DNA from 3 places in the Streptomyces sp. TLI_185 genome. Region 1 is predicted to be linked to each of the others. Evidence: predicted binding sites of a transcription regulator. Region 1 holds the regulator's gene; each other region holds the start of a gene.
The links. Region 1 encodes HspR, which represses chaperone genes until heat shock. Its sites were predicted from a motif close to TTGAGNNNNNNNNNCTCAA; they were not measured.
Positions count from the first base shown of each region.

Region 2: dnaK (molecular chaperone DnaK) is a predicted target of HspR. The motif match lies at 3,789-3,807, and genes of this name have one in related genera.
Region 3: lon (endopeptidase La) is a predicted target of HspR. The motif match lies at 7,420-7,438, and genes of this name have one in related genera.

Region 1 covers NZ_RKRB01000001.1:5,542,513-5,552,222, forward strand. Annotated here, with positions in the region: gene dnaK (molecular chaperone DnaK) at 1-123, shown strand, start outside; gene grpE (nucleotide exchange factor GrpE) at 120-773, shown strand; gene dnaJ (molecular chaperone DnaJ) at 834-2,012, shown strand; gene EDD92_RS25520 (heat shock protein transcriptional repressor HspR) at 2,018-2,467, shown strand; gene EDD92_RS25525 (PA14 domain-containing protein) at 2,554-4,212, opposite strand; gene EDD92_RS25530 (sugar ABC transporter substrate-binding protein) at 4,508-5,623, shown strand; gene EDD92_RS25535 (transglutaminase family protein) at 5,690-6,544, opposite strand; gene EDD92_RS25540 (alpha-E domain-containing protein) at 6,546-7,478, opposite strand; gene EDD92_RS25545 (circularly permuted type 2 ATP-grasp protein) at 7,475-9,019, opposite strand; gene EDD92_RS25550 (LuxR C-terminal-related transcriptional regulator) at 9,284-9,710, shown strand, end outside.
Region 2 covers NZ_RKRB01000001.1:8,345,397-8,355,106, reverse strand. Annotated here, with positions in the region: partial or broken gene EDD92_RS38475 (molybdopterin-dependent oxidoreductase) at 99-494, shown strand; gene narJ (nitrate reductase molybdenum cofactor assembly chaperone) at 660-1,154, shown strand; gene narI (respiratory nitrate reductase subunit gamma) at 1,151-1,873, shown strand; gene dnaK (molecular chaperone DnaK) at 1,877-3,742, opposite strand; gene EDD92_RS38455 (OsmC family protein) at 3,915-4,343, opposite strand; gene EDD92_RS38450 (DUF2201 family putative metallopeptidase) at 4,402-6,201, opposite strand; gene EDD92_RS38445 (ATP-binding protein) at 6,198-7,259, opposite strand; gene EDD92_RS38440 (alkaline phosphatase family protein) at 7,376-9,382, opposite strand; gene EDD92_RS38435 (hypothetical protein) at 9,657-9,710, opposite strand, start outside.
Region 3 covers NZ_RKRB01000001.1:6,754,921-6,764,630, forward strand. Annotated here, with positions in the region: gene EDD92_RS31270 (ATP-binding protein) at 1-243, opposite strand, end outside; gene EDD92_RS31275 (response regulator transcription factor) at 240-977, opposite strand; gene EDD92_RS31280 (spermidine synthase) at 1,110-1,787, opposite strand; gene EDD92_RS31285 (AAA family ATPase) at 2,233-5,358, shown strand; gene EDD92_RS31290 (hypothetical protein) at 5,439-5,813, shown strand; gene EDD92_RS31295 (hypothetical protein) at 5,810-6,244, shown strand; gene EDD92_RS31300 (rhomboid-like protein) at 6,389-7,183, shown strand; gene lon (endopeptidase La) at 7,461-9,710, shown strand, end outside.

The DNA of each region.
Region 1 (9,710 bases):
GCCGACGCCCAGTCCTCGCAGGCCGCCGCCGGCGGCGCCGCGGGCGCCGAGGCCCCGAAGGCCGACGACGACGTCGTGGACGCCGAGATCGTGGACGACGAGCGCAAGGACGGTGCCGCGTGACGGAGGAGACCCCGGGCTTCGACGAGAAGCCCGACGTCCCCTCCGGCGCCACCCCCGAAGACGCCGAGCCGCAGGCCGCCTCCCCCTCCTCGGGGGAGGGGGCGGCCCCGGCCGGGGACGCAGCACAGATCGCAGGCCTGACGGCCCAGCTGGACCAGGTGCGCAAGGCGCTCGAAGAGCGCACCGCGGACCTCCAGCGGCTCCAGGCCGAGTTCCAGAACTACCGCCGCCGTGTGGAGCGGGACCGGATCACGGTCAAGGAGATCGCCATCGCGAACCTCCTGACCGAGCTCCTGCCCGTGCTCGACGACATCGGCCGCGCGCGGGACCACGGCGAACTCGTCGGCGGATTCAAGTCCGTCGCGGAGTCGCTGGAGACCGTTGCGGCGAAGATGGGACTGCAGCAGTTCGGCAAGGAGGGCGAGCCCTTCGACCCGACGATCCACGAGGCCCTGATGCACTCGTACGCGCCGGACGTCACCGAGACGACGTGCGTGGCGATTCTGCAGCCCGGGTATCGCTTCGGCGAGCGCACCATCCGCCCCGCGCGGGTGGCCGTCGCCGAACCCCAGCCGGGGGCGCAGACCGTCAAGGCCGACGAGGCGGAGACGGCCGACGACAAGGAGAGCGGTGGCCCGGACGAGGGCTGAGCTTGAACCGGTCGCAGCAGTACCGACCGCTGCATCGATGAGAGAGGAGGGGCGTCGGGGATGAGCACCAAGGACTTCATCGAGAAGGACTACTACAAGGTCCTCGGCGTCCCCAAGGACGCCACCGAGGCCGAGATCAAGAAGGCGTACCGGAAGCTCGCCCGCGAGAACCACCCGGACGCCAACAAGGGCAACGCCAAGGCCGAGGAGCGCTTCAAGGAGATCTCCGAGGCGAACGACATACTCGGCGACCCCAAGAAGCGCAAGGAGTACGACGAGGCCCGCGCCCTCTTCGGCAACGGCGGCTTCCGCCCCGGGCCAGGCGGCGCAGGCGGCTCCTTCAACTTCGACCTGGGCGACCTCTTCGGAGGCGGCGCCCAGGGCGGCGGGGGTTCCGGAGGCTTCGGCGGCGGAATCGGTGACGTCTTCGGGGGCCTGTTCAACCGGGGCAGCTCCGGCACCACCCGGGTGCAGCCCAGGCGCGGCCAGGACATCGACACCGAGGTCAGCCTCAGCTTCACCGAGGCGATCGAGGGGGCGACGGTCCCGCTGCGCATGTCCTCGCAGGCACCCTGCAAGGCCTGCTCGGGCACCGGCGACGCGAACGGCAACCCGCGGGTGTGCCCGACGTGCGTCGGCACCGGCCAGGTCGCGCGGGGTTCCGGCGGCGGCTTCTCGCTCACCGACCCCTGCCCGGACTGCAAGGGCCGCGGCCTGATCGCGGAGAACCCCTGCGAGGTCTGCAAGGGCAGCGGCCGCGCCAAGTCCTCGCGCACCATGCAGGTCCGCATCCCGGCCGGGGTGTCGGACGGCCAGCGCATCCGGCTGCGCGGCAAGGGCGCACCGGGCGAGCGGGGCGGCCCGGCGGGCGACCTGTACGTCACGGTGCATGTCGACGCGCACCCCGTGTTCGGCCGCAAGGGCGACAACCTCACCGTCACCGTCCCCGTGACGTTCGCGGAGGCGGCGCTCGGCGGCGAGGTCAGGGTCCCCACCCTGGGCGGCCCGCCCGTCACCCTGAAGCTGCCCCCCGGCACACCCAACGGCCGCACCATGCGCGCCCGCGGCAAGGGCGCGGTCCGCAAGGACGGCACCCGCGGCGACCTCCTGGTCACCGTCGAGGTGAGTGTCCCGGCGGACCTGACGGGGAAGGCTCGTGACGCACTCGAGGCGTATCGCGAGGCGACCGCGGGCGAGGACCCGCGGGCGGAGCTGTTCCAGGCCGCGAAGGGAGCATGACAGAGATGGACGGCCGTCGACGCAACCCGTACGAGCTGACCGAGGAAACCCCGGTCTACGTCATCTCGGTGGCGGCCCAGCTCTCCGGCCTGCACCCGCAGACCCTGCGCCAGTACGACCGCCTCGGCCTGGTCTCGCCCGACCGCACCCCCGGCCGGGGCCGGCGCTACTCGGCCCGCGACATCGAACTGCTGCGCACCGTCCAGCAGTTGTCGCAGGACGAGGGCATCAACCTGGCGGGCATCAAGCGGATCATCGAACTGGAGAACCAGGTCGCCGCGCTCCAGCAGCGCGTCGCCGAACTCCAGACGGCGGTCGAGGGCGCGGCAGCGGCGATGCAGCAGCGCGAGGCGGCGGTGCATGCGTCGTACCGCCGCGATCTGGTCCCGTACCAGGAGGTGCAGCAGACCAGCGCGCTGGTGGTGTGGCGGCCCAAGCGGCAGCAGTCCGACTGAGTGGCCGGCGCGTCAAGCAGTCGAAGGGGCCCGGAGGTTGAACCTCCGGGCCCCTTCCGTATGCCGGCGTGTGTCGGTGACCGGTGTCAGCGGCCGACGAAGAACTCCAGCGAGGAGCTCTGCTCGCTCTGCCGCCCGTAGGGGTCCACGGCGTACACGGTGGCCGTGCACGGCCCGTTGTAGGGCGGTGTCCAGGAGATGGAGCCGGTCGTGGACAGCTGGGTGCCGCTGTCGCCGCAGGCGCCGCTGATCTCCCAGGAGTAGCCCTTCAGCACCCGCCCCTCGTCACCGGCGCCGGGCTTGGCCGTGACCTTGATGGGGGAGCGCGCCGGAATCCCGGCGAAGTCCAGCGTCAGCTGCGGTGCGGCCGGGCCGAACGGGGTGGCCCGGGCGAGCCGGTCGACGGTGATCTCCGCGGAGGGCGCCGACTCGGCGCCCGTACCGGCCTCCACGGCGACGACGTAGTAGGACGCCTTGCCCGCCGGGGCGAGGCGGTCCTCCCACCAGCCGCCCTGCAGATTGCCGATGGCCGTCCAGCCGCCGTCGGTGCGGCGGTAGACCCGGTACTGGGGGGCGTCCTCGGGGAGCACCCAGTGGATCTCGGTCCTGTCGTCGTAGAGGACGCTGGTCAGCCCGCTCGGGGCGGGCGTGCCGCTGGGCTCGGGGCGCGTGGCCGTCACCGTTGCGGAGACCGGGGAGACGTTCCCGGCGCCGTCGACCGCGTGCACCGTGTACGTGTAGGCCGTACCCGTCCCGGCGGTGACGTCCGTGAAGGACGTCCCGAACACGGTCTCGGGCCCGTCCGGATCCTGCTGCCCCTCCGGCGCGCCCCACACCTCGTAGTGGTGCACGTCCGCCGCCGAAGAGGGCTCCCACGCAACCGTGTTGCCCGCCGTGGTGCCCTTCGCCGTGAGGCCGGTGACCTGCCCGGGCGCCGTCCGGTCGGCGGTCGTCACGCCCTGGTCGGCCGAACCCGCCGAGGCGTTGCCCGCCTTGTCGTAGGCACGCACCTCGTAGTAGTACGTGTCGCCGGTCACCGGCAGGCTCGTGTCGGTGTACGACGTCGAGGTCGTCGTCGCAAGCGGCGTAGCGCCGAACGACGTGCCCTTGAGCCGCCGGTAGACGCGGTAGCCCGCGAGGTCCATCTCCTTGTTCTTCGCCCAGGCCGGCTTCGCCTTGCCGGTCGCGGGGTCGTACGTGACCGAAATCCCCGTCGGGGCAAGGGGTTTGACCTTGTCGACGTCGGCGGAGGTGCGGGGCTTGTAGGCGAAGGAGACGTTCGCCGTGCCCGTCCAGTTGACGTAGTCGATGCGGAAGGTGTGCTTGCCGGAGGGGATCGTGACGTTGACGGTCTTCTTCACCGTCGTGGACACGTTCTTCCAGAGGTCGACCTTGCGCACGCCGTCCAGGTAGACGCGGACGCCGTCCTGGGTCGCGACCGGCAGGGCGAAGGGGCCGCCCGAGCCGAAGTCCCTCGTCACCGTCCAGCGGACGCCGAAGTTGTCCCTCGGGAGGCCGGAGGCGGGGGCCGAGGTGCCCCAGTTCTGGTCGATCGCAGCGTCGCAGTCCGTCTTCTTCGGGGTGCCGGAGAACGACGTGTTCGCGAAGAACTGGCGCTTGAACACGGGCGAGGTGCAGGTGGTCGCGGCGGCGGCCGGGGCGGCCGTCGCGGAGAGCAGACCGGCCGCGGTGGCGAGCACGACGGCGGTCGTGGCCGCGGCGGTCGTGGATCTGGCTGGGTTCATTCGGTCCTCTGGTCGGGATGGGAACGGCTGATGCAAGCTGCCGTGATCACGACTCGTGAGGAATCGGGTTGGTTGTACGGATCTTTGCCTGCCGATTGCCTGCCGTTGCATGGAGAGTCCGTAAAGGACCTTTGGAGACGTTTCCGTCATGTCTTTACATGGTCGGCGGAGTGTTGCGTTGCGCACTCGTTAAGTAGTTGCGCTTGACGCCTGGGGGCCGCTCCGCGTTGGCTTTTCAGTCACCTGGGTCGCAAGTTGCGCCCGCGTCCGTAAGACACCAGAAGTGAGCTCCTCCATGCGTTCCACGCGTCGTACCGCCATCGCCGTGGCAGCGTCCACGATGACTCTGTCGCTCTCCGCCTGCGGCGTGCTGAACGTGTCGGGGGACAGCAGCTCGGCGAGCCCCACGAAGGGCAACGACGTCACCATCGGGCTGCTGCTGCCGGAGACGGCCAACACCCGGTACGAGGACTTCGACTACCCCATCATCAAGAAGCAGGTCGCCTCGCTCACCAAGCAGCAGGGCAAGGTCGACTACCAGAACGCCGACCAGAACGCGGCCAAGCAGGCGGCCCAGATGCAGAAGATGATCGACGACAAGGTCGACATCATCCTGCTGGACGCCGTGGACTCGCACGCCATCGCCAGTGAGGTGCAGAAGGCGAAGGACGCCGGTATCCCGGTCATCGCCTACGACCGGCTGGCCGAGGGCCCGATCGACGCGTACATCTCCTTCGACAACGAACTCGTCGGCGAGGTCCAGGGCCGCACCCTGCTGGAGGCGCTGGGCAGCGAGGTCGACACCTCCGACAAGATCGTCATGATGAACGGCTCGCCCACCGACCCGAACGCCAAGCAGTTCAAGGCGGGCGCGCTGTCCGAGCTCAACGGCAAGGTGACGATCGCCAAGTCGTACGACACCAAGGACTGGGACCCGAAGAACGCCGAGGCCAACATGAAGGCGGCCATCGACGCGATCGGCAAGAAGAACATCGTCGGTGTCTACTCCGCCAACGACGGCATGGCAGGCGGCATCGTCAAGGCCCTGGAGGACGCCGGCGTGACGAAGCTGCCGCCGCTCACCGGCCAGGACGCGGAACTTGCGGCCGTGCAGCGGATCGTCTCGGGCGAGCAGTACATGAGCGTGTACAAGTCGTACCCGCAGGAGGCGGCGGCGGCCGCCCAGATGGCGGTGGCCAAGGTGCAGGGCAAGGAGATCGAGTTCGACGCCCTCACCCAGGACACCGTCGACAGCCCCACCGACAAGGGCATCCCCGCGCAGCTCGTCACCGTGACCGCGCTGACGAGGAAGAACATCAAGTCGACGGTCGTCGCGGACGGCATCTACAAGGTCTCCCAGATCTGCACGTCGAAGTTCGCCTCGGAGTGCTCGGCGATCGGCCTCAAGTAGGCGCAGGCGGGCGGCACCTGAAAGGGCCGGGGCGGCTGCGCCCCGGCCCTACGCCTTCGGTTCGGTTCACCCCACCCGTGTGAACACCACCGACACGTCCGGCGGACCGCCCGCCACTCCCCGGTAGATGCCCTTGTGCGGGGTGACGTCGTCGTAGTCGCGGCCGCGGGCCACCACGACGTGGGACTCGTCGGCGCGGGTGCGGTTGGTGGGGTCGTAGCCGCACCAGTCGCCCGCCCAGTACTCGATCCAGGCGTGGCTCTGCCCGGCGACGGGCCGGTGGAGTTCGGCCTCGCGCTCCGGGTGGAGGTAACCCGAGACGTAACGGGCCGGCAGGCCCACGCCCCGCAGCAGCGCGACGGTGAGGTGGGTGATGTCCTGGCAGACGCCCGCGCCCTGCTCCCAGGCCTCCGCGGGCGAGGTGTTCACGCTGGTGGCGCCCGGCAGATACGACACCCGGTCGGCGACCAGCTCCGAGACCGCGACCGCCGTCTCGTGCGGGTCGAGACCGGCCGCCGCCTTCCGCGCCTTCTTCACCAGCTTCGCCGGGACCGTCGTACGGCCGGTCGGGCTCGCGAACTCCAACAGGCGGGAGTTCGCGGTGCGTTCGGCGACCTCGGCCCAGGTGGGCGCGGGCGGGAGCGCCTCCGGCGGGGACGTCTCGACCAGGCTGGAGGCCGTGATGGTGAGGTCGCCGTGCGGGTCCATCAGGTCGAAGCCGGTGACCTGGGTGCCCCAGTAGTCCCAGTACGACCAGGTGGGGGCGGTGGGGTTGACGGTGACCCGCGCGTCCAGGGTGGTCTGGCCCGGCAGCGTCAGCGGGGTCATGCGGACCTCGTTGTGCGAGGAGGCCGCGGGCTGGGCGTAGGAGACCCGGGTGGTGTGCTTGATACGGAGGCGGCGTACGCGTTCGGCGGTCATCTCACGCTCCTTCCTGGGCCCACTCGATGGGCCCCTGGTACGGGAAGAACCGCTCGGCCACCGCGTCCGCGGAGGCCATGCAGGCATGCTGCAGGTCGCCCAGCAGCGCGGGCAGTTGGTTCTCCAGAGCGTGCGTGTCCAGATACTCGAGACGGGTGCGGAGCCGTCCGATGGGGCGGCGCGCAGGGTCCTGGCGGGGGCGGCCGAGAGCGGTGAGGCACTCTTCCGCCGTGGTCAGTGCGTGCAGGGCCGAGCGCGGGAAGTTCCGGTCCAGGAGCAGGAATTCGGCCACTCGCGGGGTGTCGCCGAAACCGCCGTACACGCGCGCGTAGGCCTCGTCGGCGCCCGAAGCGCTCAGCAGCGTCGGCCAGTCGGGCGCGTGCACGGCGTCCAGCACGCGCACGGACAGCAGCCGTACGGTCATGTCCACCCGCTCCAGGCTGCGCCCCAGCACCACGAAACGCCAGCTGTCGTCCCGGCTCATGGTCGAGTCGGCGAGCCCGAAGAAGAGCGCGGCCCGGCGGCGCACCAGCTCCAGATAGGCGTACGGGCCGGTACGGCGGGCCGCCAGCCGCTGGTCGGCCAGCGCGTGCCAGGTGGAGTTGAGGCACTCCCACATCTCGGAGGAGATGGCCTCACGGGCGCTGCGCGCGTTCAGCCGGGCGGCGCCCAGCGCCCCCTCGATGGAGCCCGTCGAGCGGGCGTCGAAGGCGAGCTGGTCCAGGACCTGCTGCATGTCCACCCGTGCGCCGCCCGCGTCCATGCCGAGGATCGCGTACAGCGACCGGCAGGCGACGTCCTCGTCGCGCCAGGGGTCCTCCAGCAGACGGTGCAGATACGCGTCGAGGATGCGGCCCGTGGCGTCGGCGCGCTCGACGTAGCGGCCGGTCCAGGTCAGGGCCTCGGCTATCCGGGACAGGATCACGTCGTTCACTGCTGTTGGGCCCCTTCCTGTACGACGGCACGGGTGCCGTCGGGTCCGAGCCGGCGCGGGGCGACGGAGGGGAGCGCGCCGGCCGGTTCGGGCGCCGGCTGTTCGGCGGGGCCCTCCGCGAGCACCCAGGTGTCCTTGGAGCCGCCGCCCTGGCTGGAGTTGACGATCAGGTTGCCCTCCTGGAGGGCGACGCGGGTCAGCCCGCCAGGCAGCACCCAGACATCGTTGCCGTCGTTCACGGCGAACGGCCTGAGGTCGATGTGGCGGGGTGCCATGCGCTCGCCCGCGAGGGTGGGGGAGGTGGACAGGGCGACGGGCCGCTGGGCGATGAAGCCGCGCGGGTCCGCGGTCACTGCTTTGCGAGTGCGTTCGAGAGTGTCCTTGTCGGCCTTCGGGCCGATCACGATTCCCTGCCCTCCGGCGCCGTCGACCGGCTTGATGACCAGCTGGTCGATCTGGTCGAGGACCGCCTCCAACTGCCCTGGCTCGTCGGGCCGGTAGGACTCGACATTGGGGAGGATCGGTTCTTCGGAGAGGTAGTAGCGGATCAGGTCCGGGACGTAGGTGTAGAGCAGCTTGTCGTCGGCGATCCCGTTGCCCACGGCGTTCGCGAGTGTGACGTTGCCCGCCATGGCGGCGCCCATGATGCCGGGGCAGCCGATCACCGAGTCGGGCCGGAAGTGGAGCGGGTCGAGGAAGTCGTCGTCCAGGCGCCGGTATACGACATGGACGGGCACCTCGCCGCGCGTGGTGCGCATCCAGACGCGGTTGCCCCGGCAGACCAGATCGTGCCCCTCGACCAGCTGCACGCCCATCAGCCGGGCGAGCAGGGCATGTTCGAAGTAGGCGGCATTGTTGGGGCCCGGCGTGAGGACGACGACCCGCGGATCCTGCACACCGTCGGGGGCGGCGGCACGCAGCGCGGCGAGCAGCCGGTGACAGTAGCCGTCGACGGGCAGGACGTGCTGCTCGGCGAAGAGCGACGGGAAGATCCGGGTCATGGCCCGGCGGTTCTCGATGACGTAACTGACCCCGCTGGGCACCCGTACGTTGTCCTCCAGCACCCGGAAGTCCCCGGCCTCGTCGCGTACGAGGTCGATGCCCGCGACGTGGATGCGGACACCGCCCGGTGGCTCGACGCCCTGGGCCGCCCGGTGGAAGTGCGGGGAGTTGAGCAGCAGCCGCCAGGGCACGACGCCGTCCTCGAAGGCGCGGGCGTGTCCGTAGGCGTCGGCGAGGTAGGCCTCCAGGGCTCTGACTCGCTGGCTCACCCCGCGTTGTATGAGATCCCATTCGAGGGCGTCGAGGATGCGGGGCACCAGGTCGAGCGGCCAGGGCCGCTCCTCGCCCGCGAAGGCGTAGGTCACGCCACGGTCCGTGAAGGCGCGGGCCATCTGGTCGGCCCGGAATCTCAGTTCGCTCGGCTCGATGGGCTGGAGCGCTGCCAGTACCGGCTCGTAGGCGGTTCTGACCTCACCCGGCCGCTCAAACATTTCGTCCCACGCGTCGGCCAACGCGTATGCGTCAAATATGTCCGCCATGGCCTGACGTTAAGTGGGGTGTGTAACGGGGTGATCACTGACGTATTTCCTGCAGCTTGCGTGAGACAGCGGTTTCTGCAGGGCAACGCGCGGTTGCCGCGAACTGCCGTCAGCTTGTTGCAGGAAGGACCGCGGAGGGCCGGAAACAGCCGTATGTACGGGTGGTTTCGGGTGCTCGGTTCGGGCCGAGCCGTGTTGCGGAGCTGGTCCGGGCCGCGCATAGTTGCGCTGCGACAGACGGTGGAACCGGGGGTGGGATGGGCGATGGCCGGGCACGGGACGGATGAGCATCCACACGGTGCCGACCGACTGTGCGACGCCGGGGACCGCGTGTACTCCCGGGCCGTACGGCGGGGCCGGGTGGCCCGCAGGGACGCCGAACCGGTGCCGTGCCTGCTGGAGCTGGCCCTGCTGCACCCGGACCCCGACGACATGGACTGGCTGGTCCCGACGTCCCCGCAGGAGGTCATGACCAGACTGCTGCGCGGGGTCTACGACGAGGTCAGCGCGAGCCAGCGGCGGGTGGGCGCGGCGGTCGCCGCCGTCGAGCGGTACTCGGGCCTCGGCCCCGCCACGCAGGCGGGCCCGGGCGTTGCGGAGGGCGCCGCGATCCGTGTCCTCGACGGACTCGCCCGCATCCAGGCCGCCATGGACCAGGCGACGGAGGCGTGCACCACGGAGGTCCTCACCG
Region 2 (9,710 bases), 2.8 Mb from region 1:
GCCGCCTCCCCCCAGCACCCGTACGGGTGCCATGAACAGGTGCGTTCCCCCGCCCGCCCCTAGCGTCGAAGCACAGGGCGAGCAAGGGAGCGACGCACGTGGCCGACACGCGAATACCGCCCGCCGAGCCGGGAGCGGCCCTGCTCCGCGCAGGACGGTGCTTCCGCCCCGGAGCCACCGCCCCCGACCGGCTCAGCATCGCGCTCACCGGCGGACGCCAGGCCGACGCCTTCCATCAGACGGACTACCCGTCGGTGGACCCCGACCGGCCCGAGTACGAACCCCGGGGCTGCCCGCGCGGCGCCGCCTTCAAGGGCGGCCTGGTGCAGGCGAGTTGGGACGACGCCGTGGAGATCGTCGCCGCCGCGCACGTCCACACCATCAGGACGTACGGCCCCGACCGCATCGCCGGCTCCTCCCCCATCCCCGCGATGTCGATCGTGTCGCACGCGACGGGCGCCCGCTTCCACTCGCTCATCGGCGCCCCGGTGCTGCAGGGGGCTGCAGGGCTGCAGCCTCGACTACCAGGGCGCCGGTGCGGGCGGCGACGGGCCGTTCGGCCGGGACCCGGGACGCAGGCGGCTGCCGGTGTCGGTGTCGGTGGAGAACTTCCACGCCCTGCGCGGACGCCGGACCACGGATGAGACCAAGGAGACCTGATGCCCTCGGACGCCGTGCTGTACCAGGCGGCAGCGCTCTGCCTGACCTATCCCGACGACGACTTCCGCGCCCGGCTGCCGCTGCTGCGCGAAGCGGCCCCGCAGCTGCGGGAGTTCACCGACCACGCGGCCGTCACGCCGCCCTGTGAACTGGCCGCCCACTACGTCCAGGTCTTCGACTTCAAGAACCGGCACAGCCTCTATCTGAGCTGGTGGCGGGACGGGGACACCCGGCGGCGCGGCATGTCGCTGGTCCGCTTCAAGGACGTCTACCGCGCCGCCGGCCTGGAGTTCACCGGCGAGGAGCTGCCCGACTTCCTGCCCGCCGTTCTGGAGTTCGCGGCCCGTACCGGGAACACGGACATCCTCACGGAGCACCACGAGGCCCTGGGGCAGCTCCGGGCCGGGCTCACCGCCTTCGGTACCCCGTACGCGTCCGTCCTGGATGCCGTATGCGCCACACTGCCGATCCCCCACCCGGAGGTTCGCTCATGACCACGCTCCTGTGGGGCGTCCTGCCGTACGTCGCCTTCGCCCTGCTCGTCGCCGGCCTGATCTGGCGCTACCGCTACGACAAGTACGGCTGGACCACGCGTTCGTCGCAGGTGCACGACTCGAAGCTGCTGAACATCGCCTCCCCGGCCTTCCACTACGGCATCCTCTTCGTACTCGCCGGCCACCTCGTGGGCCTGTTCGTCCCGAAGTCGTGGACCGACCCGATCGGCGTCGGCGAGCACACGTACCACGTGTTCTCGCTCTACGGCGGGACAGCGGCCGGCGCGCTAGCCGTCGCCGGGGCCCTGCTGCTCGTCCACCGCCGACGCACGCACGCCCCGATCTTCCGGGCGACGACCGTGAACGACAAACTCATGTACGTCGTCCTGCTCGCCGCCATCGCGATGGGCATGGCCGCCAAGCTCACCCACAGCACCGGCGACGGATACAACTACCACGCCTCCATTGCCCTTTGGGCCCGCAGCCTGTTCACGCTCCAGCCGAAGACCTACCTGATGGAGGGCGTGCCGGTGCTGTACCGGGTCCACGCGACGATCGGCATGGCTCTGATCGCCCTGGTTCCGTACACCCGCCTGGTCCACATGTTCAGCGCGCCGGTGCAGTACCTGTTCCGGCCGTATGTGGTGTACCGGAGCCGCGACCCCAGGCAGCTGGGGTCGCGGCCGGAGCGGCGTGGCTGGGAGAGGACGGGCGTCTGACGGTTATGCCGCGCCGCCCTTCGTGTCGCGGTCCTCGTCGACGATCTCGGCGTCGACCACGCCCTCCTCGTCCTGCGGTGCGGCGCCCTGCTCGGTGCCGCTGCCGGAGCCGCCCTGGTCGGCCTGGGCGTACATGGCCTGCCCCATCTTCTGGCTGACGGTGGCGAGCTTCTCGACGCCGGTGCGCAGCTCGTTGGTGTCCGCGTTCCGTTCCAGCAGGCCCTTGAGCTCCGTGGCGGCCGTCTCCACCTCCGACCTGGTGTCGGCGGGGATCCGGTCCTCGTTGTCCCGGATGAACTTCTCCGTCTGGTAGACGAGTTGTTCGGCCTGGTTGCGGGTCTCGGCGGCCTCCCGGCGCTTGCGGTCCTCCTCGGCGTACTGCTCGGCCTCCCGCATCATCCGGTCGATGTCGTCCTTGGGGAGCGCCGAGCCGCCGGTCACCGTCATCTTCTGTTCGCGGCCGGTGGCGAGGTCCTTGGCCGACACATGCATGATGCCGTTGGCGTCGATGTCGAAGGCGACCTCGATCTGCGGGACGCCGCGCGGGGCCGGGGGCAGACCCGTGAGGTCGAAGACGCCGAGCTTCTTGTTGTAGGCGGCGATCTCGCGCTCGCCCTGGTAGACCTGGATGCCCACCGAGGGCTGGTTGTCGGTGGCCGTCGTGAAGATCTCCGAACGCCGGGTCGGGATGGTCGTGTTGCGCTCGATCAGCTTGGTCATGATGCCGCCCTTGGTCTCGATGCCGAGGGACAGCGGGGTGACGTCGAGGAGCAGCACGTCCTTGACGTCGCCGCGGATGACGCCCGCCTGGAGGGCCGCGCCGACGGCCACGACCTCGTCGGGGTTGACGCCCTTGTGCGGGTCCTTGCCGGTGAGTTCCTTGACGAGGTCGGTGACCGCGGGCATCCGGGTCGAGCCGCCGACGAGGATGACGTGGTCGACGGCGGACAGTTTGATGCCGGCGTCCTTGACCGCCTGGTGGAAGGGGGCCTTGCAGCGGTCGAGCAGGTCGGCGGTGAGCTCCTGGAACTGGGCGCGGGTCATCTTCTCGTCGAGGTGCAGCGGCCCCTCGGCGGAGGCGGTGATGTAGGGGAGGTTGATCGTCGTCTCGGACGAGCTGGACAGTTCGATCTTGGCCTTCTCGGCGCCCTCGCGCAGTCGCTGCACGGCCATCTTGTCGTTGCCGAGGTCGATGCCGTACTGCCCCTTGAACTTCTTGACGAGGTGCTCGACGATCCGCTGGTCCCAGTCGTCGCCGCCGAGGTGGGTGTCGCCGTTGGTCGCCTTGACCTCGATGACGCCGTCGCCGATCTCCAGCAGCGACACGTCGAAGGTGCCGCCGCCGAGGTCGAAGACCAGCACGGTCTGCTCCTCGCCGCGGTCGAGGCCGTAGGCGAGGGCTGCGGCCGTCGGCTCGTTGATGATCCGCAGGACCTTGAGGCCCGCGATCTCCCCGGCTTCCTTGGTCGCCTGCCGCTGGGAGTCGTCGAAGTACGCCGGTACGGTGATCACCGCGTCCGTCACATCCTCGCCGAGGTAGGACTCCGCGTCCCGCTTCAGCTTCTGCAGCACCCGCGCGGACAGTTCCTGCGCCCGGTAGCGGGTGCCGTCCACGGAGCCCTGCTCGGGAAAACGCCAGCTCGTGTCGCCCATGTGCCGCTTCACGGAGCGGGCGGTCCGCTCCACGTTGGTCACGGCCTGCCGTTTGGCGACCTCCCCGACGAGCACCTCGCCGTTCTTGGCGAAGGCCACGACCGAGGGTGTGGTCCTGGCCCCCTCCGCATTCGCGACGACGGTGGGTTCGCCGCCCTCCAGCACGGCCACCACCGAGTTCGTGGTCCCCAGATCGATCCCGACCGCACGTGCCATCTCCGTCCCCTTCCGCCAGGGCACTCCTCACACACCAGCACAAAACTTGAGTGTGCTGTTGTCAATGCCGCGTACTCCGGGTACCCGGAAACGACGTACCCGGAAACGACGGTGCCGCGCCCCCTGTCTCGGGGAGCGCGGCACCGGACGACGTCAAGGACGCACGGGGGCGTCAGGCAAGCTTCGCCGACAGGGTGATCGTCGTGCCGGTGAGGGCCTGGCTGACCGGGCAGTTCTTCTTGGCGTCCTCGGCGGCGGCGACGAAGGCGTCGTTGTCGATGCCGGGGACCGTGCCCTCGACGGTCAGGTGGATGCCCGTGATGCCCTCGCCCGGCTGGAAGTTCACGTCGGCCGAGGTGATGAGCTTGGTGGGCGGGGTGCCGGCGCCGGCCAGGGCGTGCGACAGCGCCATGGAGAAGCAGCTGGAGTGGGCGGCGGCGATCAGCTCCTCGGGGCTGGTCCTGCCGTTCGCGTCCTGGGAGCGCGAGGCCCAGGTGACCGGCTGCTCGGCGATGGCACCGGAGGAGTCGAAGGAGACGACACCGTTGCCCTCGAGCAGGTTGCCTTCCCAGACGGTGTGTGCGGAGCGCGTGGTTGCCACGATGAATCCCTTCGAATTCTGCCTGTTCCTGTAGGACACCATCCGATCACATTCCGGCTCACTGCACCCGGAACACCGGGCCACGCGCGGAGAACGGCAGGCGCGCCCCCTGAGGGATCAGATACGCGTGGTCGCGCCGCACCCGCAGCACGTCGCACCAGCCGTCCGTAATGACGAGGACGGGCGCGCCGGGCGGGAAGTCGTCCGCGCGGTGCAGGAGGTCGATCCCGGGCTGCAGGACCGTACCGCCGCGGCCGTGGACCCGTACCCGGTCGGCGATCTCGGTGACCGGCACGTAGCCGGCGTCGTGCGGGGCCGCGTCGCAGAAGACGACGCGAGCGGCCGGCACCTCGCGGGCCTCGGCGTAGGAGGCGATGGCTCCGAGGGCCTTGCCGAGCAGGGTGCGGTCCATGGAGCCGGAGGTGTCGAGGACCACTCCGAAGGTGCAGCGGGCTGTCTCCTCAGGCGGGAAGTAGCGGCCCGCACGGGGGATGTCGGGGATGGAGGACTGACGGCGGGAGGGGCGGGCGTACGACCGCACGGGCTGTGGGCTGGGTACGAACTCGTCGAACCAGCGGGCGAGTCGGGCGTCCCAGGGCAGGGGCGGGTGGCTGAGCGCGCGGATCTCCTCGACCAGGCCGCCGGGGAGGAAGCCGCGCTCCTGCTGCTGGTGCAGGTCCAGGCCCTGGCTCAGGCCACGGCGGTAGAACTCGTCGAGGTCGACGTAGTCGCGCGGGCTGCCGAGCGGACCGCCGAGGATGTCGCCGACGCCCTTGCCGCGCAGCGTGGCCAGGCGCCGCATCCGGCGCAGGTCGCCGGCGATGCGGTCGTAGACCTCCTCGGCGGACAGGTCCTTCAGCTCCGGGTCGTACAGCAGCCCTTCGGGCATCGTGCCGACCTGCATCTCGCAGAGCCAGCCGTTGATGACGTAGTCGCAGGCGATGTTGAACAGGTACGGGTCGCGGGTGCCGCAGCGGTCGCCGTGGCGCAGGGCGGCGTGCAGCATCTCGTGGGCGAGGATGAACCGCCATTCCTCGTCGTCGAACCGGCGCAGCGGGTTGATGTAGATCTCGGCTGCCTCCGGGTTCACCGCGGCCACGGAGATGCCGTGCGCGCGGGCGAGTTCGGCGTCGGCGACGAGGGTGATGCCGGCCGCGATGCCGCCGAGCAGCGGGTAGGAGGAGATGAACCAGCTCAGGGCCTTCTCCCAGGGGCGTGGCGGGACCACTTCCCCGTCGAGGGAGTCGCGGCGGCCGCCCGCCATGTCCATCGCCGCCGACACGGTCCGGGTCAGGGCGGTGGCGAAGGCCAGCTGGTGGTCCGGGGGTTGGGACCAGCCCACCCACGGCAGGAGCTGCTGGTCGGGCTCGTGGCCCGCGGTGCCGCAGTGCTCGTACGCGGGCGGGAGACCGTCCCGCCGCCAGCGCGCGGCGAGCTGCTCCTCGTCGCCGTCGGGGTAGGAGGCGGGGAGCGCCTCGGGGGTCTCGCCGATGGTGAAGTTCAGCAGGAATCGGTTGACGACGACGCAGCGTGCGGCGAGGTCGAACCGGTCGGGCCGGGTGCGCTCGCCCTTGGCCGCCGGGACGTGTCCGAAGCCCAGGTGCAGGACGGCGTGCGCGAGCGCCCAGGCCCAGGCGGCCGGTTCGGCGAGCCGGCTGGGGTGGACGTGCAGGTCGGCGTCGGAGTCGACGACCACGAGCCCGTCGCGGGGCGCGAACCTGCACTCCTCCTGGCGGCAGACGTCGAAGTTCACGGCCGCGAGCGCCGGGTTGGCCTTCACCAGCCGCAGCCCCTCGGCGAACGCCTCGGCCGCCGGGTCCCGCTTCTTCTGTCCCTTGCCCCGGGTACGGCTGCTCATCGCCGCGCTTCCACCAGCCGCGGCATGTCACGCGCCGCCTCGATGAGGAACCAGGAGGGCAGGACGGGGTTGCCGTCGGCGTCGGAGGCGATGACGGTCTGCGCGACCTCGACGGAGATCTCGGCGAGCTGCACGAGCAGCGACTTGGCGCGGTACGCGGTCTGCCGGCCGTTCGCCGACATGTGCTCCTTGCTGGCCGGCAGCTCCTTGATCAGGCGGCCGCGGAAGGAGTCGGCGAGGTAGTAGAGCAGGTCGCGGTCCTCCGGCCGGCCCGGCCAGCGGGCGTCGCCCTTGATGACGGCCTCGATGCCGAACTGGCTGCGCACGATCTTGACGTAGCCGCAGAACGCCGTCGCGTGCCTCGGCGTGAGCGTGCCGTGTGCGAGGACCTTCAGCGTCTCCTCGTCGAGGCCCTGACCGAAGGAGTGCAGCGCGTCGGAGAGCATGTGCCAGGAGCGGGGTGTGGAGAAGGGCTCCTCGGTCTTCGGCGGCTTGGACCACAGGTGGTCGGGCCGGTCGGTGAGGTGGTCGAGGATCCAGGGGTGGATGCCGTTGTCCGCGGCCCAGGTCAGCCAGTCCTTGGCGGACGCCTCCAGATGGACGTGGGTGAGGCGGTTGACGAGGGCGGAGGCGATGGGGCGGGCGAGCGCGTTGTCCGTGGCGCGGTTGCCGGCACCGATGACGATCGAGCCCTTCGGCAGCTCGTAGTTGCCGATCCGGCGGTCGAGGATCAGGGAGTAGAACGCCTTCTGCACATCGGGCGTGGCCGCGTTCAGCTCGTCCAGGAACAGGCAGTACGGCTCGTCACGGGCGATCGCCTCCGGCGGGCAGAACACGGACCGCCCCTCACGGATCTGCGGGACGCCGATCAGGTCCTCCGGGGCGAGCTGGGTGCCGAGCAGGCTCACGCACTCCAGACCCAGCGACTCGGCGAACGCCCTCACCAGGGAGGACTTTCCGATGCCGGGGGCGCCCCAGATGAAGACCGGCCGGACGGTGGCCAGGCCCAGCAGCAGCTCGGGGATGCGGGCGGGAGTGACGGATACGGCAGCCTGCAAGAGCGGGCTCCTCTCTTTGCGCCTGAACCGGCGCCGCTCTCGCGGACGTGGTTGCTCGCCATCGAGGTTCTCAATTCATGGTTACGGCCGTCACATGGTTTTCGTCGGCGCCCGCGCTAGGCGGCCCGCTCCTGCTCGCCCTCGTCGGTGACCGGTACCTGAGGACCGTCCGTCTCGCGCAGCCACCGCCGCAGCACCCGGTGCACCTCCTCGGCGCCGACCAGTTCCCGCCCTGCCTGCACCGGCTCGGAGAAGACGACCGGCGACAGCAGGAAAGGTCTTGCCTGCGCGCCGCCGAGGCCCCCGTGCGAGCCGATCTGTTCCTCGAAGGCGAGGACCTCGCCGTCGGCCGGGTCGTGGAAGGAGTTGACCATGATGTCGGCGGTGTGCGGGAAGGAGTGGGTGCGGCGCACGGCGTCGGCGGCGCCGGGCCCGAAGACCTCCAACGGGCCTGGTTTGTCCTCGAGTTGGTCGAGCGGGATCTCGGCGCCGTACGCGCCCATCACGACCCCGCCGTGCTCCTCGCTGCGGACGAGCAGGAAGCCGACGCCGGGATGGTTGGCGAGGGTGGTCAGCAGCGCGGGATGGCGGGCGTCGATCTCCTCCTTGCTCATCCGGTGCGGGACGTCCGGGAAGGAGACCAGGCCGAGGTTGCCGGAGGCCAGCACGAGCGGCTCCGAGCGGCGGGAGGGACGATGCTGCTCCTCGCCCTCCTCGACGGGCCGGCGCAGCGCCGCGCGCACGGCCGCGCGGGCCTCGGCCCCGCTGTGCGTGCGCTGCGCCCTGCGCGGCACGGGCAGCCCGCAGCCGGCCCGCACCAGATCGCCGAGGCCCAGGCCGTAGCGGGCGCGGAAGGTCTCGCCGGGGCTCTGGCCGTGGTCGGACAGGACGACGATCCGGTACGGCCGCGGGGCGTGCTCGGCGACGTTCGCGATCAGAGCGAGTGCGCGGTCGAGGCGTTCGAGGACCTTCTCCGCGTCGCGGCTCGTCGGCCCGGAGTGGTGCGCCACTTCGTCGTACGCCACGAGGTCGGCGTAGACGGCGGTGCGTCCGGCGAGCATGTCGCCCATCACCGCGGCGACGACGACGTCCCGTTCGACGACGGTCGCGAAGGCGCGGACGAAGGGGTAGAGGCCGCCGCGTGCGACGCGCGGGCGCTGCTGTCTGATCCGGGCCCGGGTGGACTCGGCTGTCTCGCGGCCGACTTCGGCGACGAAGGACAGGGCGGTGCGCACGGCGTTGGCCGGGTCGGAGAAGTACGCGAAGTAGCCGGCCCGGGACCGGTTCTCCCGGCCGCGGCGACGGGTGGCGATGGACAGCACCAGGGCCTGCTCGTCGGCGCCGCCGCTGAAGAGGTTGCCGCGGCTCGCGCCGTCGGCGGTGAGGAGGCCGCCGTCGCCGGTGTGCTCGACGGCCCGGCGCTGGAGTTCGGCGGCGCTGGTCGGCCGGTTGCAGACCATGACCTCGCGGGTGTCCTTCTCGTACCAGCGGAACGCCGGGACGTCGTGGTTGCTGCCGTGCAGGATGCCGAGCTGGCTGGCGCCGGTCTGGCTGGACCAGTCGGTGCGCCAGGGGGTGAGCCGGTGGGTCGACCCCAGCCACTGGGCGACGGTGGGCATCACGCCCTTATCGACCGCGGCCAGCAGTACGTCGTGGCCGACGCCGTCGAGTTGCAGGAAGACGGTGCCCGGGGCGGACGGGCCGGGCGGCAGACGTCTGCGGCGGCGGTCGGCGAGGCGGTAGAGGCGCCGCCGGTACGCGTCGTCGTCGCGCACGGCCAGGGCGGCGCCGGTCGCGGAGGCCACGGCGGACATCACGGCGGCCACCACCACGGCCGTCTCCGGAGCCGCCTCGGCGCTGCTGGACGGGTTGAGCCGCAGCGCCACCAGCAGCAGGGACCCGTTCAGGACGAACACGAGCAGTCCCAGCACCAGCGCCGGCACGAGCAGCAACAGCCGTACGAGCAGCGGCCAGACCAGGGCGGACAGCACACCGAAGGCCCCGGCGCCGAACGCGGCGGTGACGGCGATGTGGGTGGCGCTCTCGCCGTCGGCGGACTGGAGGCGAAAGTCCGGCAGGATCCCCGCGAGCACGAGCATGGTGACGGTGGAGACCGCCCACACCGCGACGCTCCGCCCCGTCTGACTGGCGACCCGCCGCCAACGCCCGCCACGCACGCCCAGCCCACCTCACGTCCTGGCCCGTCGTCGGTGCGGGCCTGTACTTCAGACTGTCACAGTGGTCCGACAACGGGTTCCGGCAACGGGCGGTCCGGCGATCAGGTGCGGTTCGGCAGCGCCCCAAAGGGGCGCGGGGCTGCATCGATATGCGGCTCCGCCGCGGGGCGCGACCAGCCACACGATGCCGCAGACGAAAGCCGCACAACCCGCGGAGCGCTCAGCGCCCGTCGTATCCGGCCGTCGGCATCGACAGCCGCCGGTGCACCCGGGC
Region 3 (9,710 bases), 1.2 Mb from region 1:
GTCCAGCGGCGCGGTCAGCGAATGCGCCACGAACTGCGTGATCAGCAGGGTGGCGATCATCGAGAAGACCGTGATGAAGCGCAGCTCGGTCGCCGTGCGCATCGCGATCATCATCAGCCCGGTGGTGATGAGGACCGCGATGACGACCAGTGCGCCCAGCTTGGTCTTGATCGAGAACGGGCTCACACCGCCCCAGGGCTCGGGCTCCCCGGGGCTTCTCCGGCCGGCCGGACCGCCGCTCATGGCGTCGGGGTCTCCAGCGCATAGCCCACGCCGTGCACCGTGCGGATCCGCTCGGCGCCGATCTTCCGGCGCAGCGCCTTGATGTGGCTGTCGACGGTGCGGGTGCCGGAGGCGTCCGCCCAGTCCCACACCTCGGCAAGCAGCTGCTCACGGGAGAGCACCGCGCGCGGGGTGTTCGCGAGGCACACCAGCAGGTCGAACTCGGTGGGCGTCAGGTGCACGTCCTCGGAGTGCACGCGCACCCGCCGCTGGGCGTGGTCGATCTCCAGCTCGCCGAGGCGCAGGATGCCGCTTCTGGGGGTCGCCGCGGCCAGTGCGGCCCGCTCCACCCGGCGCAGCAGCACATGCACGCGTGCGGCCAGCTCCCGCATGGAGAAGGGCTTGGTCATGTAGTCGTCGGCGCCGACGCCGAGCCCGACCAGCATGTCGGTCTCGTCGTCACGCGCGGTCAGCATCAGCACCGGCACCGGGCGCTGGGCCTGCACACGGCGGCAGACCTCCAGGCCGTCGAAGCCGGGCAGCATGATGTCGAGGATCAGCAGGTCGGGCTGCCAGGCCTCGGCGGTGTCGACGGCGGCCGGGCCGTCACCCGCGGTCTGCACGAGGAAACCCTCTGCGCGCAGGCGGGCCGCGATGGCGTCGACGATGGTCGCGTCGTCCTCGACCACCAGGACCCTGCGCTGTGCGCCCGGAGTCGCCGTCGTGCCGTTGTGGGATGTGTGGGTCTGCTCCATCGCCCGCCCCTGAGTTGCTTTCCGGAATCCGTGGGGTGATCCGTTACCTGGCTCATGCCTGCGCATGCTTGCGATTGACGCTTGAATGATCTGCGCCAGAGAAGCAGAGTACGGGGAGTCACCGTTCCTCGGCTATCCAGGTCGGACGGCGATGTGCACAACGTCGGGAACGCCACGGGCAACCGGGATCTCTTCGGTACGCACCCGCTGGAACCCGGCATTCCGCAAGGTTTCTTCGAAATCCGGAGAGGGCTGGGCGGACCAAACGACCAGCACCCCGCCCGGCTTCAACACCCTTGCGCAGCTTGTCAGTCCGGTGGACGAGTAGAGATCGTCGTTGCCCTCGGTGACGGTCCAGTCGGGGCCGTTGTCGATGTCCAGGCACAGGGCGTCATAAGTGGCGGATGTCTCATGGACGTACTCGATCAGATCCGTCTCCACGATCTCCGTGCGCGGATCTGCGACGGCCTGCGCCGACAGGGCGGCGAGGGGCCCGTTCAGGTGCCAGTCGATGATCGCGCGCTCGCGCTCCACGACGGTGATCGCGCCCCAGCGGGGGTCGGCCGCCGCATGGGCGAGCGAGAAGCCCACACCGAGGCCTCCGATCAGGACGTCCGGCTCCTTGCGGGGGCCCAGGGCGTCGAGCGCGGCGTCCACGAGGAGCCGCTCCGAGCGGCCGTCCGAGGTGTCCATCAGAAAGCAGCCGTTGGCGATGATCTGCAGCAACTCGCCGTGCCGGCGCAGCACGACCTCGCCGTACGGGCCCTCGCGACGGTCCAGGACCACAGGGGTGTCGTAGGTGGCGGTCATGGCTCCATCCTGCATGAACTCGGCTTTACGGCGAGGGGAATTACCGGGGGGCGGGGGTCCCGGGGGGCGCGCGTGCGGCCGGGACGGGGGGCGCGCGCCTCGCGCGCGGTGCGGGGCGTGCCTACCCTCGAAGCGGAGCGCTCCGCGGGAAGGGGCGCGATGGGTTGCAGATCGTCTGCGGGGCCGTCGTGGCTGGTCGCGTAGTTCCCCGCGCCCCTTCCGGGGCGCTGCGGCCGCTGCCGACTTCCTCAGGGCCGCTCAGGGCTGAGAGAGCTGCGAGGCCTGCTGGAAGTGGGTGGTGACCGGCATGGCCGTGAATGACTCGGGTTTGCCGCGCGATGTCAGCGCCGGTCCCGCTGGCCGGCCTGCTTTTCTGCCGGGGGTCCGGCCCGCCGCGAAGCGGCAATCGGACAGAGCGGCCCCCGGGACGATGCAGCACCCGTTCGTGGGACGTGAGGACGTGCTCGGTGAGCTTCGGGCTGCCTTGGAGCGCGCCGGGTCCGGCAGGGGTGGGCTTGTCACCCTCACCGGGCCCGCCGGCGCGGGTAAGACCCGTACCGCCGAGGAGGTCGCCGAGCGCGCCGGAGCCTTTCGCGTCCTGTGGACCTGGTGTCCGCCTCAGACTGCCGGACGCGCCTTCCGGCCCTGGTCGCGGCTGCTGCGGGAGCTGGTCGCGGAGGATGTGGCCTGCGGGCGGCTGGTGGCCGCGTCACCGCCGCTACGGGCCCTGGTCTCGGGTGCGGCGACCGGCGCCCTGCAGGGTGCCGACCCGGAGACCGCTCGGCTGCGGCTCGCAGGCGATGTCTCCGAGCTCCTGGCCACGGCCGCGCGCCGCCGTCCCCTGCTTCTGGTGCTGGACGACGTGCATGCCGCCGACGCCTCCTCGCTGAGGCTGCTGCTGGAGACCGCGGACGCAGCCCGCACCTGCCCGGTCCTGCTGCTGGCAACGGCTCGCGACGAGGATGCGGCCTGGGGGGACGATGGCTGGGCCCGGGCCCAACTGCTGCGGCGGGGGCGGGCGCTGGGACTCGGGCCGTTGAAGGAGCGGGACGTTGCGGTGTTGGTGGAGGCCGTGACGGGGGCCGCACCGGAGGCGGATGCGGTGCGTGCGCTGGTGCGGCGTACGGGCGGGGACGCGTTCTTCGTCACCGAGCTGCTGCGGGCCGGGAGTTGGGGCGCTGCGCCGCCCGGGAACGGGGGCGGCCCCGGTGTCTCCTCGGTGGCCGTCCGGGCCGCCGTACGGGACCGGCTGGACGATCTGACCCCGCGGGCCGCGCGCGTGCTGGACGTGGCAGCCGTCCTCGGCACCCGGTTCCGGCTCGACGTGCTCGCCGAGGCCGCGGAGGTGCCCCTCGGCGAGCTGCGCACACTGCTGGGGGAGGCCGCCGGGGCCGGGCTGCTGGCCGAGGCGGGGTCCGACCGGGCCGCCTTCCGGCACGACCTGCTCAGGGACGCGGTCTACGACACCCTCGCCCCGGCCGCACGCGCCGCCCTCCACCACGCGGCCGCCGAGGTCCTCGCCGGATACGCCCGCCGCGGCCGCGACACCGGCCCCGCGGAAGTCGCCCACCACCTGCTGTTGTCCGGCCCCGAGCAGGCGGGGGAGGCCGCGAGGTACGCCCGCGAGGCGGCGGTCCGGGCGGAGGCGCTGTCCGCGTTCGAGGATGCGGCCCGGTGGTACCAGCGGGCGGTGGAGGCGTGGGGCGCCGCGAGTGCCGAGCGCGTGGAACTCGTGGAGGTGCTGCTCGGGCTCGGATCCGCGCGGCTCGGGGCCGGGGAGCGGGAGGCCGCGCGGGCCGCGCTGCTCAGGGCCGCGGCGCTGGCGCGGGAGGCCGGGCGGGCCGATCTGTTGGCGCGGGCCGCGCTGGGGCTCGGAACCGGGGCCGTCGGGTTCGAGGTCGACCTTCAGGATCGTGAACAGCTCGACCTGCTGACCGAGGCCCGCGCCGCCCTGGCCGCCGAGCCTGCCTACGCCGCGCTGCGCGCCGCCGTCACCGCACGGCTGTCGCTCGCCGCCGGGCTGGTCGAACCGGAGAAGCACCGCATCGCGCTGGCCGAGGAGGCCGTCCGCACCGCCCGTCAGGCCGGTGATCCGGCGTCCCTCGGCCCGGCCCTGGCCGCGCTGTGCGACGCCCGGCCCGGCCCCGACCACTGCCGCGACCGGCTCGACTGGTCCACGCAGATCGTGACGACCGCCCGCGACCTGCGCGACCCCGTGCTCGAACTCCTCGGCCGGCGGCTGCGGTTGGTCGCGCTGATGGAGACGGGCGAGTTCGCCGGGGCCGACGCGGAGGCGGTCGCGTACGAGACGGCCGTACGACCGCTGCGGCGCCCCCTGTACGCCTGGTACGTGCCCCTGTGGCGTGGGGCGCGGGCCCTGATGGAGGGCCGGTACGACGCGTGCGCCGCCGCGCTCGACGAGGTCGAGGAACTGGGCCGCAGGGCCGGCAGCGCCAACGCGGCGATGCTCGCCGTCACCCAGCGCTGGTGCCTGTACGCCGAGACGGGCGACGCGGCCGGGCTGGAGCGGGTGCAGGGGGAGGCGGCCCAGCTGGAGCGTTCCCCGATGCTCTGGCCCCGCGTCGCACTCGCGCTCGTGGCGGCACAGTCCGGCCGGCTCGACGAGGCCGCGCGCCGTCTGTCGGCCGTCGCACCCCGGCTCGGCGGTGCGCCCAGGGACAGCGAGTGGCTGCCGATGCTGGCACAGGCCGCGGAGACGGTCGCCGCCGTGGGCTCCCACCCCTGCGCGCCCGCCCTCTACGACCTCCTCGCCCCGTACGCCGGCCTGTTCGCGGTGGAGGGCATCGGTGCTGCGGTGCGCGGCCCGGTCGACCGCCATCTGGCGCTGCTGGCGGCGGCCATGGGCGACCCGGACCGCGCCCGCGAACACCGCGAGAGGGCACTGCGGGCGGCCGGGGCGGCGGGTGCGGTCGCACTGGCAGAGCGCATGGCGGGCGAGACGACCGGCAGGGGGCGGGGCGGCGGGGCGAAGGCCGACACTCCGCCCGATACCTCCAGCCCCTCGCTCTTCCAGCGCGAAGGCCCCCTCTGGCACCTCCGCTACGCCGGTCACGACATCCGTCTCCCCGACAGCAAGGGGCTGAACGACATCGCCGTCCTGCTCGCACGTCCCGGCACACCCGTGCCCGCGGTCGAGCTGGCGGCACCGGCCGCCAAGGGGGAGCACGTCGAGGGCCTGCATCCGCAGGGCGACACCGGTGAGGTCGTCGACGCCGCCGCGCGGGCCGCCTACCGGCGCAGGCTGCGGGAATTGGAGGAGGAGGCCCGGGACGCCGACGAGGCCGGGGACGCCGGACGGTCGGAGCGGATCGCCGTCGAGCGGGACGCCCTGGTCGGGCAGCTCGCGGCCGCGTACGGCATCGGCGGCCGGGTGCGCCGTACCGGATCGGACGCCGAGCGCGCCCGCACCACCGTCACCGCCCGCATCCGGGCCGCCGTGCGGCGGATCGCCGCCGCCCACCCCGAACTCGGCCGGCACCTCGAAACCGCCCTGCACACCGGCACTCTCTGCGTCTACCAGCCGGAACGGACGCCCGAGTGGCGGCTGTGAGGCCCCGTCCCACACCGTGATGTCCGATCTCACGCCTCCTGGGTGAAGCACCCGAAAGCACCCAGGGAAGGCAGGACACCATGCCACGCACCACCAAGGCCGAGGCCGAACTCAAGGTCGACGAGCCCGTCATCGAGGGGCGCTACGCCCAGCTCGGCCCGTACACCGTCTCGTACGAGTCGATGAAGGAGGACATGGACCCCGCCCCGCTCTTCCGGGGCCTGCCCGACGACCGCTGCCAGTGCCCGCACTGGGGCCAGGTCGTCTCCGGCCGGATCGTGTTCCGGTACGCCGACCACGACGAGGTCTTCCACGCCGGCGACGCCTACTACGGCGCCCCCGGCCATCTCCCCCTGATCTTCGCCGGCACCGAGATCGTCGAGTTCAGCCCCACCGCGGAGCTGAACCGCACCATGGAGGTCGTCGGCCGCAACCTCGCGGGAGCGCAGTCATGACCACCGACACCGACACCGATGACGACACCGGCACCCGAGTGAAGGAACTCGCCGACCTCTTCGTGCGATTCCTGGAGACCAACACGGCCCCGGAGGGGCTGTTCACGGACGACGTCTTCCTCGACCTGACCGTCCCTCAGTGGCGGCTGCAGGCCTCCGGCCGCGACGATCTCGTCGCCGCACGCCGCCGCAGTCACCCCTTCCTCGGCACCGTGCCGCGCCACCGCGTCGACGCCACGCCCACCGGCCTCGTCCTCGAGTTCGAGGAGCAGTGGGAGGACGAGCACGGCGGCACCTGGTACTGCAGGGAGCTGATGCGCGCCGACATCCGCGACGGCGCCATCAGCGAGGCGTCCGTGTACTGCACCGGCGACTGGGACCCGGCGACACAGGCTGCCCACACGAGGGAGGTCGACCTGCTGAGGCCGTGAGGAAACCCGTTCGAAGCGGGGGTTGTCCTCTGATGCAAGAAAAGCATGAGAGGTTGCTGTGAATCGCCTCTCGCGTGGCGTCGGTCACAGACAGGGACCCCTGTGGTTGCGAAGGGTGGGGCGCAACGGAAGGAGCGCCGCAACGTGGAACCCATCGCGACGGCCGACAACGAACCCTCGGTCGCGCCCCTTCCCGACGTGTCCGGACTCCTCGACGCCATGCCGCGTCAGCGCGGCGCGGCCACCCTCGTCGTACCGACCGTGCAGGTGCCCGTCCCCGCGGCCCCCACCCTCCGCCCCTGGCGCCTCCTGCCGACCCCCACCGGTACGCCGTTCACCTTCGCCTACGCGGCGGTCCTGGCCCTCACCTCAGTGTTCGCCACGTACGCCGCCCCGTCCCTCGTGGTCACCCTGTACCAGGCCTCCAGCACGGACGTCGCGCACCTCGTGCAGACGCCCGTGCTGGTGCTGCTCGCCAGCGCGCTGTGGATCGCGGGCGGGCTCGCGTCGCCGTACGCGATCTGTTTCCTGCTCGTCCTGACGGCGCTGGAGCGGCGGATAGGCGGTGCGCGCACCGCAGTCGTCTTCCTGCTCGGCCATGTCCTGGCCACACTCGCGACCGAGGTCCCCGTGGGCCTGGCCGTGCTCGTCGGCCACCTCCCCGACAGCTCCCTGCACCGCCTCGACTACGGCATCAGCTTCGGCGTCGCCGCCAGCGTCGGCGCCCTGGCCGGGCTGCTGACGCCCTGGCTGCGCTGGCCGGTGCTGGTCCTGTTCGGCAGCATGCTGGTCGAGGACCTGATCGAGTTCACGGACCCGATGACCAACTGGGGCCATCTGATCTCGCTGGCCATAGGCATCGCGACCTGGCCGATGATCCGCCGCTGGTACCGCACGGCGACGGAGCGCTCCGCTGGGAGTGCCGCAACGGGTCGTTGATCGTGCGCCGCGCCGTCGTGACTGGTCGCGCCCACGCGGCGGAGCCGCTTATCGACACAGCCCCGCGCCCCTTTGGGGCGCGGGGATGTTTTTCAGCCCGTCCGGCGTTTGAGGACGAGGCCGTTCAGGCCGAAAGGCGGGGGTCCGGGGGCTGCAAGCCCCCAGCAACGCCCACTTCACCGCCGTGATCGCTGACAGCGAACGGCGCCCCGGGAACATTAGCGGAGCGCCGTGCATTGAGTCGGCATAACTCAACTTGACTGCCGGAGGGTAGATCATGGCTTCGACGTCCACACCGCTCACCCTGCCCGTGCTGCCGCTCGACGACGAGGTCGTGCTGCCCGGCATGGTGGTTCCGCTGGACCTGAACGACACCGACGTACGCGCCGCGGTGGAGGCCGCCCAGGCCGCCGCCCGCTCCGAGCCGGGAAAGCCCAAGGTCCTGCTGGTGCCACGCATCGACGGCAGCTACCCGGGCACCGGCGTGCTCGGCACCGTCGAGCAGGTCGGCCGGCTCGCCGACGGTGACCCGGGCGCCCTGATCCGCGGCCGCGGCCGCGTGCGGATCGGCGCCGGCACCACCGGCCCGGGTGCGGCGCTGTGGGTCGAGGGGACGAGGATCGACGAGAGTGTGCCCGAGCCGCTGCCGGGTCACGTCACCGAACTGGTCAAGGAGTACAAGGCCCTTGCCACCGCCTGGCTGCGCAAGCGCGGCGCCTGGCAGGTGGTCGACCGGGTGCAGGCCATCGACGACGTCTCCGCGCTCGCCGACAACTCCGGTTACTCGCCCTTCCTGACCACCGATCAGAAGATCGAGCTCCTTGAGACCGCCGACCCGGTCGCCCGCCTCAAGCTGGCCACCCAGCACCTGCGCGACCACCTCGCCGAGCAGGATGTCGCCGAGACCATCGCCAAGGACGTCCAGGAGGGCGTCGACAAGCAGCAGCGCGAGTTCCTGCTCCGCCGCCAGCTGGAAGCCGTACGCAAGGAACTGCGCGAGCTCAACGGCGAGCAGGACGGCGAGGAGTCCGACGACTACCGAGCCCGCGTGGAGGCCGCCGACCTGCCGGAGAAGGTCCGCGAGGCGGCGCTCAAAGAGGTCGACAAGCTGGAGCGGTCCAGCGACCAGTCCCCCGAGGGCTCCTGGATCCGCACCTGGCTGGACACCGTCCTCGAACTCCCCTGGAACGAGCGCACCGAGGACGCGTACGACATCCAGGGCGCCAAGGCGATCCTCGACGCCGAGCACGCCGGCCTGGAGGACGTGAAGGAGCGCATCACCGAGTACCTGGCGGTGCGCAAGCGCCGCAGCGAGCGCGGCCTGGGTGTCGTGGGCGGCCGGCGCGGCGGTGCCGTACTGGCTCTCGTCGGCCCGCCCGGTGTCGGCAAGACCTCGCTCGGCGAGTCCGTCGCGCACGCCATGGGCCGCAAGTTCGTCCGGGTCGCCCTCGGCGGCGTCCGCGACGAGGCCGAGATCCGCGGCCACCGCCGTACGTACGTCGGTGCCCTCCCCGGCCGTGTCGTCCGCGCCATCAAGGAGGCCGGTTCGATGAACCCGGTCGTCCTGCTGGACGAGATCGACAAGGTGGGCTCGGACTTCCGCGGCGACCCCGCGGCCGCGCTCCTGGAGGTCCTGGACCCGGCGCAGAACCACACCTTCCGCGACCACTACCTGGAGGTCGAACTCGACCTGAGCGACGTCGTCTTCCTCGCCACGGCGAACGTCCTGGAGGCCATCCCGGAGGCCCTGCTCGACCGTATGGAGCTGGTCCGCCTGGACGGCTACACCGAGGACGAGAAGGTCGTCATCGCCCGCGACCACCTGCTGCCGCGTCAGCTGGAGCGCGCGGGACTGCAGTCCGACGAGGTCGCCGTCGACGAGGGCGCGCTGCGCAAACTCGCCGGCGAGTACACCCGGGAGGCGGGCGTCCGCACCCTGGAGCGCTCGATCGCGCGGCTGCTACGCAAGGTCGCGGCGCAGCACGAACTGGGCGACCGTGAGCTGCCGTTCACCATCACGGACGGCGACCTGCGCGACCTGATCGGACGGCCGCACCACGTGCCCGAGTCCGCTCAGGACCCGGCGGAGCGCCGCACGGCGGTCCCGGGCGTGGCGACGGGTCTCGCGGTCACGGGAGCAGGCGGCGACGTCCTCTTCGTAGAGGCGTCCCTGGCCGACCCGGAGACGGGCGCGGCGGGCCTCACCCTCACGGGCCAGCTGGGCGACGTGATGAAGGAGTCGGCGCAGATCGCGCTGAGCTTCCTGCGCAGCCACGGCGCCGAACTGGAGCTGCCGGTCGCGGACCTGAAGGACCGTGGAGTGCACATCCACTTCCCGGCGGGCGCGGTCCCGAAGGACGGCCCCAGCGCGGGCGTCACGATGACGACGGCCCTGGCGTCCCTCCTGTCCGGCCGCCTGGTCCGCACGGACGTTGCGATGACCGGCGAGGTCTCGCTGACCGGCCGGGTCCTGCCCATCGGCGGCGTGAAGCAGAAGCTGCTCGCCGCACACCGGGCGGGTGTCACC